Linked DNA regions of Desulfomonile tiedjei DSM 6799. The main gene of each other region encodes a partner of the protein of the gene in region 2 in a complex. Links are inferred from orthologs where the notes say so. Each region holds a gene or a part of one and is shown on either strand. Other genes may lie near its edges.

Evidence for each region.
Region 1: the proteins of dnaX (region 2) and dnaN are in contact, whole or in part, in a cryo-EM structure (PDB 8GIZ), measured with the Escherichia coli proteins. The link is inferred for Desulfomonile tiedjei DSM 6799 from one-to-one orthologs.

Annotation. Positions count from the first base shown.
Region 1 is NC_018025.1:880-3,975, reverse strand. What follows is about bases 238-3,096. They hold dnaN (DNA polymerase III subunit beta), read right to left. Parts: upstream 2,285-3,096; coding sequence 1,190-2,284; downstream 238-1,189. Other genes in these bases: dnaA (chromosomal replication initiator protein DnaA), read right to left, coding at 2,609-3,096; gyrB (DNA topoisomerase (ATP-hydrolyzing) subunit B), read right to left, coding at 238-1,076. Also shown: more of gyrB, read right to left, coding at 1-237. UniProt on the Escherichia coli protein: Confers DNA tethering and processivity to DNA polymerases and other proteins. Acts as a clamp, forming a ring around DNA (a reaction catalyzed by the clamp-loading complex) which diffuses in an ATP-independent manner freely and bidirectionally along dsDNA.
Region 2 is NC_018025.1:5,157,611-5,160,893, reverse strand. The notes cover bases 102-3,001. They hold dnaX (DNA polymerase III subunit gamma/tau), read right to left. Parts: upstream 2,472-3,001; coding sequence 732-2,471; downstream 102-731. Other genes in these bases: DESTI_RS22075 (hypothetical protein), read right to left, coding at 307-633; DESTI_RS29280 (DUF2231 domain-containing protein), read right to left, coding at 102-187. In the rest of the region: more of DESTI_RS29280, read right to left, coding at 1-101; DESTI_RS22065 (Spy/CpxP family protein refolding chaperone), read left to right, coding at 3,072-3,283. UniProt on the Escherichia coli protein: Part of the beta sliding clamp loading complex, which hydrolyzes ATP to load the beta clamp onto primed DNA to form the DNA replication pre-initiation complex.

The DNA of each region.
Region 1 (3,096 bases), 5.2 Mb from region 2 along the record:
ACGAACTGCTCGACTATTCCGCGGATATCCATATTGCCGAGCTTTGACTTGGTCTGACTGTCAAATTGCGGATTCAGCATTCGGACACTGAGAACAGCCGTGAGCCCTTCCCGAAGATCCTCACCGCTTATGCTCACCTGACTTTTTCCGTTTTTTAGCAGGTTTTTAGAACTGGCATATTGATTCACGGTCCTCGTTAACGCGGCCCGAAAACCGGAAAGGTGTGTTCCACCTTCGAAGGTGTTGATATTATTGCAGTATGAAAATACTGTCTCTGAATAGCCGTCGTTGTACTGGATGGCGCATTCGATAAAATTGGAGTCTTTTTCTCCGATAATATAGATGGGGTTCCCATCCATTGTCTTTTTGGCCCGGTTAAGATGTTCCACGAAAGAGATTATTCCGCCTTCGTACTCAAAAACGGCTGGCGCCTTTTGGGATCGCTCATCTTCAAAACTGATCCTGAGGCCCTTATTCAGGTAGGCAAGCTCTCGTAAACGGGCAGCTATAATGTCATAGCCGAGTTCGAGATTGCCGAATATTGTCGAATCGGCTTTAAAAGTTATTTTTGTACCGTTTCTCTTGGTAGTGCCTACGACTTCAAGATCGCTGTCTTTTTTTCCTCGCCGGTATGTTTGGCGATAAACCTGGCCGCCTCGCCGTATTTCGAGTTTGAGCACTTCGGACAATGCATTCACGACCGAAACACCGACCCCGTGGAGTCCTCCGGATACTTTGTACGTATTGCTATCGAATTTCCCCCCTGCATGCAGCATAGTCATGACTACTTCCGCTGCGGGGATCTTTTCGGACGGATGCATTTCCGTGGGAATACCGCGGCCGTCATCTTCGATGGTGACTGACGAATCCAGGTGAACGATGACATCTATATTGTGGCAGAAACCTGCCAGGGCCTCATCGACAGCATTGTCAACAACTTCCCAAACCAATTGATGAAGACCTTCAGTACCGGTGTTGCCAATGTACATTCCCGGCGTATTTCTGACTGCCTCAAGGCCCTCCAAAACTCTAATATGTTCTGCACCATAGCTATGAACTTGCTGTTGTTGTTCCACAGCGTAATTTCCTCTCCAACGTAAAATTGGTTGATTTGCCCGGGCTTCTGAACCACCTTGCGGATCGTATTTTGCTGACCCGGTGTATTCTTTTCAGGAACTCTATAGCGGATTCATTTCCGCATGGGCATGACGAGGTTAAAATAGGATGCAACGGGTTCCGGACTGATTACTATGGGCGCACCTTCCTGGAGAAAATTGAGAGAAACCTGCTCGGAATCGATGGCTCCCAGAGCCTCTATAAGATACGCGACATTCACGACCACGGTGATGGGATCTCCGGAATATTCTGTTTCCACTACATCGCTGGCCGTGCCGAGATCCGGATGCGTTGCACTGAGCTCGATTCTCCCTGGTTGAACGTCCAAGACTATGCCCTTATTCCGTTCGGCAGCCAATACGGCTACTCTCCTCAAAGAATGGAGAAAACTCGTTTTCGGCACTGTTATCTTCTTTTCACCGGGAGGAGGCAACACTTTCCGGTAATCCGGATAATCTCCTTCGATGAGCCGAAGCGTCATGAAAAACTTGTCCGTTTTTAGCACCATATTCTTCGGTTCGAATCCAATGCTCACATCTTCTTTCACGCTTTCCAGCAATCGTTTTAGCTCCATCAAGCTCTTCTTCGGGATCAAGACCTTGGATTCGATAGGCAGTAAAACTTCACCATCTGCCAGTGCAAGCCTGTGACCATCCGTTGCAACCAATCTGGTCTTTCCCTCATTTCGTTCAAAGAGCACTCCATTCAGGTTGAAGCGGGAATCGTCGTTTGAAGAAGCGAATAACGTCTTGTCGATCAAGTAAATCAAGTCAGCACTTGGAATCGTTGCAGTTTCGACTTCCTCCGCAGCCTGCCAAACCGGATATTCCGATGCATCCATCCCGGCAAGCTCAAATACACTCCTTCCCGAACTGATCTTTATCCTTCCATTCTCTTGAAGTTCGACGGTGAGATCGCCGGAAGGTAGTTCCCTTACAATTTCGAAGATTTTTTTGGCAGGGACCGTGATCATCCCTTCCTTGCTTATAGAACAAGTATACATCATTTGAAGCCCGACTTCCAGGTCTGTGGCTGTAATCAACAGACTGGAATTACTGGCATTCAGAAGAATGTGAGACAAGATGGGCAGAGTGGATCTTTTTTCCGTAATGGGAACTGTCTTGGATAAACCTTCAAAAAACATGTCCCGAGCGATTTCAAACAACATGGAAGCTCCTTTATAGTGCCTAGAAACAAAATATGTTGAGAGATTCAAATCTGTTGTATGGAAAGAGGATATGTGAAATCGACTTCAATTTTCTCTGCAAAAAACTTTGGAGTGCTTTGACTCCGTTTATTCTTTTTCTTTGCATAGAAAGAAATAAAGAAGTAGTCGTAGTAGGTCTTGTGAAAATGTGGAAATCCCATTCCAGAGAAGTCTGACAGCGATTCCCGGTTGTGAAATACATGTTGATAAGTACTCGCGAAAAAAGTGCGTCACTGCATGAAGCAGGGATGTTCACTTTTCTTGAACAAGTTTTCAACACGATGTTCACAGACGAATATCCTTTTTCAAACCATCGATGAAATTCTTGAGAGAGCTGTCCTGTTCCATCTTTTTTTCAATCTTTCTGGTAGCATGAATGACAGTTGAATGATCTTTCCCGCCGAAAGATGCCCCAATTTCCGGATACGAAAGCTCAGTGAGTTCTCGAGCCAGGTACATACCCACCTGTCTTGGCTGTGCGTACAACTTATGTCTCTTCTTTGATTTTATATCAGCAGGTTTCACATTATAAGCTTTTGAAACGACAGAGATTATATCATCAACGGAAATGTTCTTTCTCGGTCGGTGAAGTATTTCCTTCAGAGCGGTTTGTGCAAGGCTCTTCGTCAGAGGAAGCCCCTGAAGCGTACTCATGGCTACGACTCGCACAAGATATCCGACCAATTCACGGACATTCGATTCTACTTGTTCCGCAAGAAAATAGGAGACTTCGTCAGGAATCTCCATTTTGTCTTCTGAAGCTTTTCGTCTCA
Region 2 (3,283 bases):
CATGGGGAGCGGAGATTATATCCATACTTAGATCGGTTCCCGCCTGATGGCGTTTCATATGATTTCCACCAGCCCACCGCTTGCTTGCGGACACATCATACACCGTGCCGTTGACTGCGACAAAAGCGGGTCTGTTTTCACGGCCATCGTTCTTGGCAAGCCCCTCTCGGTCAAACTGTCTATCCACGGCAGCCCCCGAAAAAGATCACATTCAAAACTTGCAGACGGTTTTGTTTTGCTGCACGGTCAGAGTGAGGCGACTCACCCGACCGTGTACAATCAACTCTATAAGGAAGTGAATTCCAACTAAATGAGTGCGTGCAATTTCCAGCGATGTTCGCCGGCAATCTGATCGATCTGGAACTGGTCACCGTCGGAATAGTTCTCGAGAAGGTCTTTCAAGATGGTCGTCAGTTTCAGGGTGAACTTGTCCTGCTTCTCATCAGATTCATCGGATATCACGGTGACTATCAACTGAGTGTTTTCGTCAGAATAGATAGCTTGTTTTCCAACGAAAATGCGAGGATACCTCGGATTGCTCGATAATTCGCAGTTACCAAGTTTTTCCACGGCTCGGGGTTGTCTGGGCCCGGCAAGGTGCGAACGTCCTGAGCAGCTTTTACATCCAGCCATAATAACATCTCCTCATTAGATCGTACTAGCAGGTTAGAAATTTGAGTCACCTCTGTCAAGAAGGGATCTCCTTGAATTTCAAGATCCCCCTGACCCAATCACATCTTAGGCAACGCTAAGATCTTGATATCCTCTACAAAGCTTCCGTCGAATTCCGAGAGAATGGCTTTCGTTATAGGATTCTCGACTGCTTCCGTTTTCAGAGCGCGGTTGAAGTCGCTTTCTCCATCCGAAGGCCCTGCATAGGGATCTTTGGTGTCCAGGGAGGTGGGAGCCGCCAACGTCAAAATTTTGATGTGCGCTCCTCCGAAGAAATCCTGCAGCAAGGTGCCAAGTTCCGGCTTCTTAGCCAACCTGGACTCGAAGCTTTCTTTATGAATCTTTTTGGTGAAACCGATTTCAACTTCTGTAGGACCGAACAAAAGCAGATTCCCGTGATCCATTACGGACGGCAAAATGGATTCGTTTTCAGACCTGAACCGATCCTTGAGATCTGCCCATACCTCATCCGGACTTCCGGACGGAAGCGGCATGATCTGAGTGATGGTGAACGTCTCCGGGGGAATATCTTCCGGAGGATCCGGTCGAGTATCGGGTACTGCAGCCACAGGCCGCAAAGTGCTCGTTTCAGCCTTCTTCGATTTTGGAGGGGGCTCCGACGAAGGTCTGGGTTTCGGACTTGCCGGAAGACCCTTATCAATGCGGCGGATGATCTCTGCGAGATCGGTGAGTTCAGGCGCATACGCCATCTTGAGGATGGTCATCTCCATGGTCACCCAGGGATTTCCGGAACGCCTGATTTCTCCTTCACTCTTCAGAAGAATGCTGAATAGGTTTTGGAGTTCCTGGGGTGAAGAGCGTCCGGAAATGTCCTCCATGTCTTGAATCTCGGAAGGCGGCGCTTCAATCAAACCTTCTGTTCGAGCATTCCGGGGAATACTCCGAGCTACAATGAGATTGCGGACATACTGGATCAAATCCATCACGATTTGTTCCGGATCGAATCCTTGCTGAAAGAGTTCGTGAACGATCTTCAAGGACTCTGCAGGATCCCTGTCCAGCACAGCAGTGACGAGTCTGCCGAAACAGTCTTTCCCGACAATTCCGAGGATTTGCGTCACGTCCTGGACAGTTATCCGCTGAGACGAGAATGCGATAATCTGATCCAAGAGACTCAATCCATCCCTGAACGAACCGCCCGCCTCCCGTGCGAGCAGGATGAGCGCTTCCTCTTCGGCCTGAATCCCCTCCTGCACCAGGATTTTTTCCATTCCGTCGGCAATTTCTTTGACCGAAATAGTCCGAAAATTAAACCGCTGGCACCGGGAGTTTATCGTGGGCGGAACCTTGTGGGATTCTGTAGTGGCGAAGATAAATTTCACGTGTGACGGCGGTTCTTCAAGTGTCTTGAGCAACGCGTTGAATGCATTGATCGAGATCATGTGGACTTCATCGATGATGATGATCTTGTACCGGGAAGCTACAGGCGGGTACTTTATGTTCTCATTGATCTCACGGATATTTTCCACCGACGTATTGGATGCGCCGTCAATCTCCTGAACATCGACGGAGGTCCCCGAGCTTATCTCTTTGCAGCTCGTGCATGAATTGCAGGGATTCGGATCGGCTGCGTCGCGGCCCGAACAATTGAGCGATTTGGCCAGAATGCGTGCAACCGTGGTTTTGCCGACGCCGCGTACACCGCAGAATAAGAAGGCATGCGCTACCCGACCCGAAATGATGGAATTCGAGAGAGTCTGAACCACATGGCCTTGTCCGACTACTTCGGAGAATGTGGAGGGTCTGTACTTTCTTGCGAGAACCAGATATGATGGCATTTGTGCGAGGCATCCGATGCCGTGAGAAACGACCACGGCCGGTGATCGGGATTGAGGGCCGGTCCCCGAGATTACTTCCGCTGCTTCCTTCCGGACCTGACGGGTTCAGTAACTCCAGACCGCCCTCTCCGACCACCGGCTATGGCCGCTTCACCGGCGCGTTCGGGAAGGATCGGCAAAACTCAGCGAGTGTACCAGATTATTTCCGCGCTCGTCAAGATCCAGGCAAGAACAATCCGGTATTCTTCCCGCGTGGAGTCCGGAACGATTGACAATCCTTAGTGCCGAAACCTGATATTAAGATCCTGTTGTACCCATTCCCCTGCACTGTGAAGGGGTTCACACAATACATATTGTATCTGTCCGTTTTTTTTCCGGACAGTTCCCCGGATAACAAAATTCAACCATAGATTCGGCACACATTTCAGGCCATTCCAGGGTACAGTGGAAGTGCCGACAAATCGCGATCTCTTCATCGACGCGTCTGAACAGGTGCTTCACTCCGTAGTCCGCAATTCAACGTGAATCTTTTTCATCAAACCATTTAACGCGAATCCTTCTTCTCAGTCAACACAAGTAATAAACCATGAGGAGGCGATTATGAAAATCGTGAAGGTATTGTTTTCCTGTGCACTTATGACTGTTTTGCTGATGGCTGCAGATATGGGGTTCGCGCTGCAAAATCCTGCCTTGCAGACACCGGGTCAGGAATTTCAAAGTCCGCTCCCGGGGCCGGGTGGTCCGCACTCTTTCGATCCATCCGCGACCGGACACTGGAAAAGGCACCGGCACAAAGTGGATATGAAAGAAGC